DNA from 2 places in the Priestia sp. YIM B13491 genome. Region 2 is predicted to be linked to the other one. Evidence: riboswitches for the same ligand, from Rfam matches in the RefSeq annotation. Region 2 holds a riboswitch; the other holds the start of a gene.
The links. Region 2 has a riboswitch for preQ1 ahead of ACFX4E_RS24015 (QueT transporter family protein). Riboswitches for the same ligand answer to the same signal wherever they lie in the genome.
Positions count from the first base shown of each region.

Region 1: linked by a shared signal. The riboswitch ahead of queC (7-cyano-7-deazaguanine synthase QueC) and the one ahead of ACFX4E_RS24015 (QueT transporter family protein) in region 2 are both predicted to bind preQ1.

Region 1 covers NZ_JBHZOR010000002.1:242,577-249,062, forward strand. Annotated here, with positions in the region: gene queF (preQ(1) synthase) at 1-487, opposite strand, end outside; gene queE (7-carboxy-7-deazaguanine synthase QueE) at 586-1,317, opposite strand; gene queD (6-carboxytetrahydropterin synthase QueD) at 1,310-1,750, opposite strand; gene queC (7-cyano-7-deazaguanine synthase QueC) at 1,750-2,415, opposite strand; PreQ1 riboswitch class I at 2,646-2,689, opposite strand; gene ACFX4E_RS07455 (GerAB/ArcD/ProY family transporter) at 2,760-3,881, opposite strand; gene ACFX4E_RS07460 (hypothetical protein) at 3,908-4,144, opposite strand; gene ACFX4E_RS07465 (Ger(x)C family spore germination protein) at 4,156-5,355, opposite strand; gene ACFX4E_RS07470 (spore germination protein) at 5,380-6,486, opposite strand, start outside.
Region 2 covers NZ_JBHZOR010000009.1:109,708-116,193, reverse strand. Annotated here, with positions in the region: gene ACFX4E_RS24035 (5-deoxy-glucuronate isomerase) at 1-510, shown strand, start outside; gene ACFX4E_RS24030 (hypothetical protein) at 767-985, opposite strand; gene ACFX4E_RS24025 (YitT family protein) at 1,334-2,200, opposite strand; gene ACFX4E_RS24020 (Lrp/AsnC family transcriptional regulator) at 2,582-2,992, opposite strand; PreQ1 riboswitch class I at 3,189-3,233, shown strand; gene ACFX4E_RS24015 (QueT transporter family protein) at 3,243-3,731, shown strand; gene ACFX4E_RS24010 (hypothetical protein) at 4,168-4,617, shown strand; gene ACFX4E_RS24005 (hypothetical protein) at 4,682-5,029, shown strand; gene ACFX4E_RS24000 (DHA2 family efflux MFS transporter permease subunit) at 5,086-6,486, opposite strand, start outside.

The DNA of each region.
Region 1 (6,486 bases), on a different contig from region 2:
CAATTGTTTCTGGGTATAAATCATGATTCATCAGGCGATAATTAGCCATTTCTTCATACTTCGTACCGGGACGGCCATAGTTTGTATATGGATCAATTGAAATCCCGCCGCGTGGTGTGAATTTTCCCCATACTTCAATATATCTTGGATTCATCAGTTTAATTAAGTCATTCATAATAATGTTCATACAGTCTTCATGGAAATCTCCATGGTTACGGAAGCTGAACAAATAAAGCTTTAACGACTTGCTTTCTACCATTTTTTCATCTGGAATGTAACTAATATAAATGGTTGCGAAATCCGGCTGACCTGTTTTTGGACATAAGCTCGTAAATTCCGGACAGTTGAATTTCACAAAATAATCACGATTTGGATGTTTGTTATCAAATGCTTCTAGAATCTCTGGTGCATATTCAAACAAATAGTTTGTTCCTTGATTTCCAAGGAGTGATACACCTTCTAATTCTTCATCTTTTCGACCGCTCATTTGCATTTCCTCTCTTTCTACGATTGTCATTCTAACAGCGTTTTTTTATTTTGTATATATCTGTTTTTATTTTTCTTTGTAAATTTTTTGCTATGCGCTTACACGCCTCGTTTATTTCCCCACACAAGGGCGTGAACCTGCGGCAGAACTCTTACATCGTTCATGTTTTTAGCTGCCACTGCCTTATCGATTAACCACTCATACTTTTTAAGCAATTCTTGTGTTAACGACGCATTATCGATTGTCGTTAAGTCCTCGTTGCCTACTTGAACAAAAAATGGAACCTCAGGATAACGTTCATGAACAGACGCTGCATACTCAAAGTCCTCATCATTAAATACAACGACTTTTATGCTTATATGCGCCATGCGTTTTTCCTTTAGTAATGTCTCTATAATATCGTCTAATACGGAGAAATTTGTTTTCATTAATGAACTTGGAGGCTTAGGAGAAATCGTTAAATCATCGATCTTTAGGAACCAATCCTGATAACGGCTTCCCTGTGTTTCAAGAGCAGCTTTTACCCCTTGACTGTGCAAAAGCTCTACAAGTGAACCAATCGCCTTGATAAGCGCAGGGTTTCCTCCAGAAATGGTGACGTGATCAAAGCAATCTCCTCCAATTTCTTTTAGCTCCGTCCAAATTTGTTCTGCTGTTAGCTGACGAATATCGTTTTTAGCTGATCCATCCCACGTAAAAGCTGAATCACACCAGCTGCAGGAATAATCACAGCCTGCGGTACGAACAAACATCGTCTTACGTCCTACAACCATTCCTTCCCCTTGAATCGTTGGTCCGAATATTTCAAGTACTGGAATTGTATTAGCCACGTTTTTTCACCTTCTTTGGGCGGTAAACTACGTAACTTGTCGGCGTTTCCCGCACGAATACTTGTACGCAAGAAGGCTTATTTGGTAGTGTGTCTAGATATTCTTGAACCAACTCATAAATTTTACGGGCAACAACTTCAGTTGTAGGAAAATCATTTGGATTTTCTTCGTTAAAGATAGAATGATCGTTCAATAATGTATGATCAAATTGACCAGAAACAATTTTTTTCAATAGCGCAAAGTTTACTAAAAAGCCCGCTTCGTCTAATGTATCTCCGGCAACAGTTAGATTTACAAAATACGTATGTCCATGGACTTGACGGCATTTACCTGCTTCTGTGTGAGGAACAAAATGTGCCGCAGCAAACTGCATATCTTTGTTCAGTTCATATTCATAGTCATGAAATACTTGAGGATACATTTGTTGCAGCATTATTTCTCTCCTCCTTCTTTTGTTTGCAGGTATTGATCTAACCCGCGTTTTCGCAATTGACATGCGGGACATTCGCCGCACCCGTCAGCAACAATACCGTTGTAGCACGTTAATGTTTTTTCACGCACATACTCAAGCGCCCCTAGCTCATCGGCTAACGCCCACGTTTCTGCTTTATCAATCCACATAAGCGGCGTATGAATCACAAATTCAAAGTCCATTGATAAATTAAGCGTGACGTTTAACGATTTCACAAATATGTCTCGACAGTCTGGATATCCTGAAAAATCAGTTTCGCAAACGCCTGTTACGATATGACGGCCTCCGCTGTTTTTAGCCAGTACGGCTGCAAATGATAAAAATAACAGATTGCGGCCGTCCACAAACGTTGTAGGCAACTCTCCTTCTTTTTGCTCGATCTCAATATCATCTCGCGTTAAGGCATTTGGTGCTAATTGATTTAAAAGTGACATATCTAGTACGGTATGCTTCACACCTAAATCAGCTGCGATAGCTTTTGCTACCTCTATCTCTTGACTATGACGCTGACCGTATTGAAAAGTAACCGTTTCTACTTCTTTAAAGTTTTTCAAAGCCCAAAATAGACATGTTGTACTATCTTGACCTCCGCTAAATACAACAATAGCTTTTTCATTTTTCATCATTATTGTTCGTCTCCTTTTTGATTGAAATCAAAAGAAGAAGAAACTTTATTGAACCGTTCGTTCCCTTTGTGACTAATTTTATAACACAAAAAAGAGACTGCTCTTTTCCAGCAATCTCCCTAAAAAGCAACTAAGATACACGTCCTCGCCAGCATACACGTCAAAAAGACGCGTTGATAGAAAAGCACGTGAAAGAAGACACGCTAAAACCGTGTCTTTTGTCATCAACGATGATCTTAGTTTTTTATAGAGGGAGTTTTCGAACCTCTCCCGTACATATACAAACGTGTACGGCGTTTCTTCTTGAATTGTCATCGTATTATACCACATGCGTATGAATAATGCTATGTTTGTTGGCTTCTATCGCCTTTAGCTGCCTTATGTTTCTTTATATAAGAAAGCGCAATAAATAACACCGGAAAACAGACGCTTAGTACAAATAAATAAAACGGCCAGTAATATTTTTCAAAATAATTGAAGTACGCTGTATTAGGAATAATGTAATACGCCACGCCTGTAATAATTAGACCTAAAGGAAAGCTTAAAAAATTGCGCACCCGTAAATTACACAATTGGACGATACTTAACTGAATAGCATAGAACACAATAACAACTTTAAAAAAGATAGATAACATCCAAATAATAGCTACTAATACTTCAACATGCTGAATCGTTGCACCTAACGAAATCATTTTTCCTAATAAATAAACTGGGTAGCTGTGCATCGATGCAATATTCGCGCCAAGAGCTAATATACAAGCCGCAACTGCAATCGTAATCGTCAAGCCCGATGCGCCAGTGCCGATAACAAACATTCTTTTTACCTTTTTTCCATCTTTTATATGAGGCGTAATCATTAGAATAAAAACCAATTCCATAAACGGGTTTCCTAAAAAATAAGTGGTCCCTAATACTAAATCATCCATGCTAAATTCAAAAAAAGGATAAAGACGATCAATTTTCATCTGAGGAATATTTAAAACAATTAACAATAAAAAGGGGACTACAATCCAAGGCAAAAAGATTTCCGCGGTTCTTGCTACCACTTCAATACCTAGATACCCTCCGTATATAACAGCTAAAAGAACAAGAGCATGAATCCACGTAGGCAGCGTTTCAGGGACAATTTGAGTCGTCATGAATGTACTGATATCTCGAAGCGAAAACGTAGACTGAATGAACATAAAGAAAATGTAAATAAGAGAAATACACGTTCCTGCATAAGGACCTAGCGCCTTTTTAGCTATTTGAATGAATGTTTGCTGAGGGTAACGCTGAATCAGCCATAAAAGCACCGCAACGATTAAAAGTGCAAAGCCAATAGCAAGCACACCGCAAAACCACGCATTTTGTCTATTCGTCTCTAATAATGTAGCGGGAACTGCCAAGATGGCGCTTCCGATACAAAAAACATAAATGAGAAAAAGAAATTGTTTCGGACTAATAAATTCTTTTATTTGCATCATACACACCTTCTCTCCTACATGCTTGCTCACGTGAATAACAAATGATGAACGGTTCTAGTAAGAGGCTTAATTAGTGCCTCTAAAAAGTACAGAGGCGTAGGAACTTCTTTACGGAGTGTAATCGCTCCCCAAAAGAATAGACCCAAACCTATAAGACAAAGGTAGACGACTATCTCACGATAATACTTTTCCTTTCGGAAGTTGATCATTATTTTTTTAGTCAAATAAGCAAGCAGTACAAGTAAGGCGATAAATCCCTCCATTTTCTTTCTCCTTAATGCTTCATTTGCTTCATATATGAGTTATTTAACGTGCCTAAGCGACGGATTTGAACTTTTGCATCTAAATCGACGGTTAAATTCTCTGCGTAAATTCTGTTCCAGTCTCTTTTCATTTTGTACCATCTCTTTACATCTTGTCTGTAAAACGCTTCGCCGAAACCAAAGATATCGCTTTTATAGGTTTTTTGAGCTTTTTCTACTGCATCATTCATTTTTTCTTTCACGTCAGCTGCTGTTTTTCGTTCGAGCATATTGATTACAGCTGGGTCCTGTAAATTCACTTGACACTCTACATCAGCCACGTTCGCTTCTCCTTTTAAATCAACGTGAATATGAGGTTTATGATTTTTCATCGTAGCTGTCACCTTGACATTCGTTCGAAGCATTTCTACTCCAATGATATCATGCTGTTTTTCTTTTTTTTCGCATGGAATAACAATCAACGTACTTTTTACATTTCCTGTAATATAGTTATATCCTTTACTTTCGTCTTCATTGAACCAGCCGATAAGCTTATCATTTTGAAAGACACCTAATCCTTTGAAATTGAGCAGTGTGGAAAGATTGGTGCGAGAAATGCTGGACATATCTCCTGCATTTTTCACATTGCCTTTCACCAATACCCCTGATAATACCGCCTGCTTTCCCTGGCTGGTTAAGTTACTGATCAGTTCATTTAACTTTACTCCTCTAGTAGGTGCCCAAATACGCTGTGACACGTCTAATGAAGCAAACATATGGTTAGCTGGTATTTTTTCGATTGTTGTTAATACGTTCAAAACGCTCGATGCTTTCGTGTTTTTAGCCACAACAACAAAATAATCGGTACGCACTTCATGATCCCGAGCAAAGAAATCAAGCACTTCAGCAATACCGTCTTCCGCCATGCTTTCGCTAAGCACTAGCATTCGTAAATGAGAAAGATAAATTTTCCGCGGAGATTTTGTCGTTATTTTTCTTAACCCCTCCATTACAGACGAAGCCTTAATAGAAAATGTGGTAACAGAAGGCCCGTTTGTAGGGGTTTTGGCCTGAATATCACCAGGGTTAATCAGCTGAACTGTTACAATGATGCCATCTTCTGCTTTATCAATTCCGACGGCAACCGTAATGGCTAGCTCATTCAACTCTCGACTGCTCCAGCAGCCGCTTAATAGCAATGAACAGATACATAACATTAGAAATGCTTTCATAGTAAACGGCCACCTTTACACAGTTTAGTTTTTTTGCGTCTTTTGACGTGAAATATTCTTCTCGTTAATAAGCTTTGGCCTTGTTTTCATTTTTTTAATCGAACGTCTAATCAGAACATCCTTTTGATCACGCTTCACAAATGGAGCCATAGGTGTCATATAAGGGACTCCAAATGACCTTAAGCTGCATAAATGTAAAATCATTAAAATTAGCCCCAGGATAATACCGAACAAGCCAAAAGTAGCTGCTAAAACCATTAAGATAAAGCGCAGCATCCTTACTGCAATAGCCATATCATACACGGGTGACACAAAGTTACTAATAGCGGTGATGGATACAACGATAACCATTGCAGGTGAAACTAATCCCGCTTGTACGGCGGCTTCTCCTAAAACGAGTGCTCCCACAATCGAAATAGCTGAACCTACTGCTCGAGGCAATCGGACTCCCGCTTCTCGCAAAATTTCAAACGTAATTTCCATAATAAACGCTTCAATAATAGCAGGAAACGGAACACCTTCCCTTTGAGCTGCAATACTAATTAACAAAGCAAAAGGAAGCATCTCTTGATGAAAAGTAGTTAAAGCAATGTAAGCAGAAGGTGTTAAAAGAGCTAAGAAAAATGCCATGTAGCGCATTAAGCGAATCAATGTACTAATATCTGCGCGCTGGTAATAATCTTCGGCCGCTTGAAAAAATTGAATAAATAAGGCAGGAACCATTAATACAAAAGGTGTACCGTCTACTAAAATGGCTATTCGCCCCTCTAAAAGACCTGCTGCCACCGAGTCTGGACGCTCCGTGTTATGCATAGTAGGAAAAGGTGTATAATCTTCATCTTGAATCAACTCTTCGATATATCCGCTCTCCAAAATACCGTCTATATCAATTTTGGAAAGACGCTCATTTACCTCTTGAATGACCTGTTCATCCGCAATGCCGTCTATATAAACGAGCGCAATATCCGTTTTTGTAAACTCTCCTATTTGCTGTGATTCAATCCAAAGTTTTGGAGATTTTATTCGGCGCCGAATCAATGCGGTATTGGTTCGCAGTGTTTCTGTAAAACTGTCTCGAGGCCCTCTTACAACGGTTTGAGACTGTGGTTCAGAAACAGCCCTGTCTCTCCA
Region 2 (6,486 bases):
GGGCTTGCCGATAGTGAAGTACTAGTTCAAAAAACGGATAATGAAAAAGAATTTTCATCAAAATTATACACGCCCGAAGATTGTCAAAACACAGTGGCTGGTGAAGGAGTATGGGAAGGTACTGCTCAGCGTGTAATCCGAACAATTTTTGACTACAATAACGCTCCTTACTCTAACCTTGTTATTGGAGAAGTTATTTCTTATCCAGGAAGATGGTCGAGTTATCCGCCTCATCATCATGACCAGCCCGAAGTGTATTACTATCGTTTTGACAAGCCACAAGGATTTGGCTGCGCAATGGTTGGAGAAGATGCGTATCGTGTAGTTGATAATAGTTTTATTACAATTCCTGGTGAATTGGATCATCCTCAAGCAACGGCTCCCGGCTATGCGATGTACTTCTGCTGGATGATTCGCCATCTCGACAATAATCCGTGGACAGACCGTATTATGGAAGAAGAGCATAAGTGGTTATTAGAGCCAGATGCAAAAATTTGGCCTGAAAAATAAATAAAGATCTCTATACGAAATAGGTTTCAAATGTTGAAAAACCTCGAATAAAAAATAATTATGCGTAAAATAATAGTTTATTTTTGTAAAATATGTTTTTATATGTTAAAATATAGCTTGTATTAATATTCAGGCGATGATATCGCTCTTTGCTGCAGATTCCTTTTTAGGAGTCTCTTTTTTTTGGGAAACTGAAGCAAAAGATACAGACGACTCGTATATAAATTAAAAAGAAAAGGAGATAAGCGTAAGCCGCTTATCTCCTTTTCTTTTTAGCGTTATCTAATGCTAAGTTCTTTTTCACTACTTTTTCTAAAGCAACTTCCACGTGAACATTTTTTTCATCGATGTCATTCACAAGCACGACTGTTCCTTTTCGTCCTTTAATCTTTAAATCATCACCCGTAGAAGGAATGTTTTCCCTCAGCTGGCTTAATAGAAGTTTTCTGTTTTCAAAAAAGTGGACAGCCACCATTTTATCTCACCTAATTTCATATGATATGTGTGATACAAAGATGTGTATATGAAATCCTTCCTATACATTATGTCGCCAGGGGTGGTTTTAGAACACATTGAATAGACAATTGTTGCATCGATATATGAAATAAATAGGATGGCATAGTTATAAATCTTCTATTCTTGGACATACTTATACTACTAATCTAAAAAGGGATGTGGATGAAAATGAAGGTGGCTATCGGATTAAGTGTATTTACGGTCGTTACAGGAGCAATTGCGTTAGGGTCGGTTTACTTTTTAGCAGGTATCTTTTCATTTTTCTTAACGGTTTTTTCATAAAAAAATCCACCAAGAGGTGGATTTTTTATTTAGCAGCGGCTTTTGTTTCATGAGGCGAATTACTGATAAATCCAAATTTCCCGCCGACAACTTCTTTTACTTCGTGGATGACAATAAAAGAATTCGGGTCAATTTGCTGGATTTTCTTTTTAATTTTTAATAGCTCGTTCTTTTTAATAACAACGTAAATAATACGTTTATCTTTGTTGGCGTAGTAGCCGTATCCGTAAAAGATGGTGGCTGCATTTCCAAATTCACTGGTGATGACTTGCGCTATGTCTTTGTATTGATCGGACATAATCGTCATTGCTTTTTTGTTGTGGAAACCTTCGATAACGACATCTACGATTTTGGCACAAAGATAGACGAATATAAAAGTATAGAGCATGTTATTGACGCCAATAGCGAAAACTGATGCTAAAATAATGACACTGTCCATGTAGAACATGCTTTTAGAAATATTATAGCCTTTTGTGTAGTTTAATAAATAAGCTAAAAGAGTTGTTCCACCAGTCGATCCATCTGCTATAAAAATGAGAGCCAGTCCTGTTCCCATTAGTAAGGCGCCGAATACAATTCCTAAAATCATGTCGTGAACGTGAAAAGGAATATAGCTGACTAGACCGAGGAAAACAGATGTCATGACGGCTCCTAGAATCGTATAAAGAATCGTTTTTTTGGTTAGAAATTTATAGGCTAAGGCAATAAATATAAGGTTTACAAGAAATGTGCTGATACTTGTAGGGATATGAAATAAATAATATAAAACAAGGGCAATACCAACCGTACTTCCGTCACCTAATTTATTTGGAATGACGAAAAAATCAATGGATGCAGCAACTAAAAGTGCTCCAACAATAATTAAGATAATGTCTTTATAGATTGTTTTCAATATGCAAACCTCCTTGATTATTAGGATATTTTCATGTGGAATCTTGTTTTTACTAGTGTTTCACAAATGATAAAATAAAAAACGTCTTAGAAATTGTCTAGTTATAAAACTGATCAACTTCTAAGACGAAGAATTACGATACGTGTATAGGTCTTAATCCGGCTTTTCTATGCTTCGATGTCACCGATTATATAAACCTCTGACCGCTATGTCAACGCTGTGAGAGATGTTCAACTTTTCAAAAAATAGAAGGCGGTTTCCTACATAAAAAAAGAATCCTTTGCGATGGTGCAAAGGATTTTCAAATTTATTGGAATAGGGGGAATACGTTATTAGGATTACCATTTTCATAAATTAATATACCTTTATTTTTTTTAAAATTTATTTGTTAATGACGATTGAAAGTTTGTAATTCACATGCTGATTTAGCTCTGTCAAAAAATCATTTAGTTCTTCATTTGAATGAAATTTGCATTCTAGTAAGTAGCAGCCATCGCCGCTGATTTTAAAGTTGTTGATAACGTGCTCCTGCTGACTTTCTAAAAATGTAAGGTAGGGGTGATGATGAATGCTCTGCGTATAGATATTTAAAAATGCATGGATGGTGTAGCCGAGTGTTCGTTCATCAATGTTAATTGTATAGCCTTTGATAATGCCTTCATCTTCTAACTTTAATACTCTAGCAGAAGCGGCTTGTCCGGTTAAATGCACTTTTTCTCCTAATTCTTTCATCTTCATACGTCCATTTTTTGATAGCTCTTCGAGTATGCGTTTATCTGTATTATCTAACATCGCTACAAATCCTTTCGTATTTCAAATCAAAAGGGTTAACTACTTGATGTCACCTATGTATACTGATACGTCTTCTATTTTATACTAAAGGAAAGTAAGAAAAAAGAGCAGTCAATATGCAAGATATAGAAAGCAGCAGTAGTTTGTAAACAGCTAGTTTGACGAAAGCTTAAGCTTGCTGTATGATTCTTTGAGTGTTTACGTGGTTCGTAACCATCCCACGTTAAAAAACTAAGGAGAGAATAGTAAGATGAATATAAGAACACTTTGCGTCAACGGTCTTTTAGCTGCTATGTATATTGCTGTCAGCATGTTAATCCAGCCGTTTGGCTTCACCAATATCCAATTTCGTATATCGGAAATGTTCAATCACTTAATTGTGTTTAATAAAAAGTACGTGTACGGCATTGTGCTAGGAGTATTTCTGACGAATTTGTTTTTTTCACCAATGGTCGCTTATGATCTTGTGTTTGGGGTAGGACAATCCGTGCTATCATTACTCATTACCATTTTTTCTATGCGCTACATTAAAAATATGTGGGCTCGTATGCTTGTGAATACACTTGTATTTACGTTCACGATGTTTATTATTGCGTTTGAACTGCACTTGGCATTTGATTTACCATTTTTCTTTACTTGGTTAACAACAGCCGTTGGTGAGTTCATTGTTATGCTTGTTGGAGCACCCATTATGGCTGCAATTAATAAACGTGTACAATTTAATAAGCTAGTTGGATAAAAAAGATGGGGCTGTGATAAATCTCACAGCCCCATCTTTTTTTCTTTGTTATTCTATAAGTGTAGTGATAAACCCCTTATTATTGAAGAGCTTTTCACGCATGGACAAATTACCCATATCTAGCATGTGAAAAGAGCAGGTCGCGTTTGCGATCTGCTCTTTTTGCGTAAGGCAATAGGAAGTATCCGGTTAGATTGTTTTGAAAGAAGGAGTGACAAATCTCACAGCGCATTCTTTTTTCTTTTGTTACGATATACATATAGTTGGCAAACTCCTTATCGAAAAGTTTTTCGCACAACAACACATTACCTATGCGTAGCAATTAAAAAAGCAGACCGATGAAGGTTTGCTTTTTTAATTGTGTTTTTTACCATTAAATAACTTTTTTGAGTTATAATTGTAAAATAACCTTTGTTACTAGAGAGGGGATTGTTATTTGAATAGAAAGTTAGGAATTCTTGTTTTATTAGCTCTAGCCATCTTATTTGCCGGGTGTTCAAAAGAAGAGGACAACCTTCCTTTAAGAGAACTAGAAAAGATAAGTATTAACGTAATCAAAGAACAAAAAATGAAGCAGGGAATTTCATATGAAATGGAATTAGTAAACAAGAGCGATTTGACCATCAAACAAAATAATGTATTTTTATCCTATCCTTTAAAAATGAAAAACGGTTATTCTGATAATAAATTTAAGGTGTTAGCAGAAGGAAATAAATTAAATATCAAGCCAAAACAAAAGGTGAAGTTAACGGCATTTCTTCCTTATAAAGGAACTAATAAAGAAGCGTTAGCTATTGATGAGCCTGACGTAAAGTGCATAGGGTATTGGAATAAGCTTGATGATTACCATCAATTTTCTTTTGGAGGATCCTTGAAGCAAGAATAATATATAACTATTTGTTAAATGGTGGAACTGAGCGTAAGGGATTGATAAAGGCGGTGAATGAACAGTGAGTGTAGACGCAGATAGATTGATTAGCTTTTTTATTTTATGGGGAACACCCGCTGTTTTTAGTATAATAGAGTACTTTAAACTGAGTAAAACTGAAAAAAAAGAAGCGCTACGAGACTTAATATCTTTAAAATCTATTGTAACAACAGGATTTATATTGGTTGGAGGAGTGATGGCGAGTTTAGGTAGAGTATTATCTCTGCTTCCTCTCCACGTTGTAGGTACTTTTATTTTAGCTATTGGTGGTATCGTGGGCGCTGTTGAAGCATGGAAGATAGAAAAAAAGAAAAGTATTGTTATCCTTGTTTTGATAGTGTCTATGATTGCTTTCACATTTGTAATATAAATTCTGCATATAACAAGAGCTGCTCAAATTATGAGCAGCTCTTATCAGTTTCTTATTTATTGTGTTTCAAGATGCTGATCTCTTTTCTTTAACGTAAGAGCGAGCAGGAACGAAACGACGGCGAAAGCGATGGCTACATAATAGACGGTATGAACCCCGCTTGTCATACTGTTTATTTGTAACAGCGTTTTATTCGTTTCGTTTGAATGTTGAATAAAGTGCTGAGAAGCCATGGTCATAATACTTGTATACAAAGCGGGTCCAATCGCGCCTGAAACTTGGTTAATCGTATTTGAAATAGCTGAACCGTGGGCATGAAGCGGTTTTGGCACTTGATTTAAAGCAAGCGTCATCACGGGACCGATGCTTAAACCTACGCCAATTGTAAAGGCTGCGTATAAGATGGCTGCAGTCGTTGTGCTTGTTCCGCTTGAAATAGTAGTGAACAAACTTAAGATAATTGTTAAAAGGACTAAGCCCGTTAAAAGCAGCGGTTTAAATCCGATTTTGTCAAACAAACGTCCTCCCACCATAGCTGTTAGAGCCAGCGTTACGCCGCCAGGAAGCATAAGAAACCCTGTTTGCAAAGGAGACAGTCCCGCAGCCGTTTGGAAGTATAGCGGCAAAATTAACATCATTGAAAACTGAATCATCATAATAAGAAACATTAAGAAAATCGATCTTGAAAACACAGACGATCTAAAAGGCTTCATATTAATCATAGGAGAATTCAGCTTGCTTTGCTGTCTGACAAATAAAGCAAGAGCTATGACGCCAATTATGAGCGTAAGCCATACGATAGGATTACTCCATCCCGTCTCTTCACCAGCTGCGCTAAATCCATAAACAACTCCTCCAAACCCAATTGTAGAAAGAAACACAGATGGCATATGAATTGTTGGTCTAGATGTTTCAGAAACGTTACTGAGCTTAAAGAGAGCAAATAGGAAAATAAGCGCCGCTGCAATTAAAAGACCTAGAAATATAATTTGCCACGAATAATATTGAATAATTAATCCTGAAAGAACCGGTCCTATTGCCGGTGCAAATAAAATAGCTACGCTAAAAATCCCCATTACGGTGCCGCGTTTGCTAACAGGCACGAGTGTTAACATTGTGCTCATCACAAGAGGTAAAATAATGCCTGTCCCTAATGCTTGAATCATACGGCCCGCAAAAAGCAGAGAAAACCATGGAGTAATAAATCCAATGAAGGACCCAATTAAGTAAAAGCTCATAGCCGTCACAAACAGCTGTCTTAATGTGAATCGTTGAATTAAGAAAGCAGACACCGGAACAGAGATGCCGATTACAAGCATATATCCGGTAGTTAACCACTGAGCTGAGCTCGTTCTAATGTGAAAATCTGAAATGATACTTGGCAAGGCCACGTTCATTACCGTTTCACTAATTAAGCATAAAAAATTCCCTAGAATCAAAATGAAAAGGATAAGCTT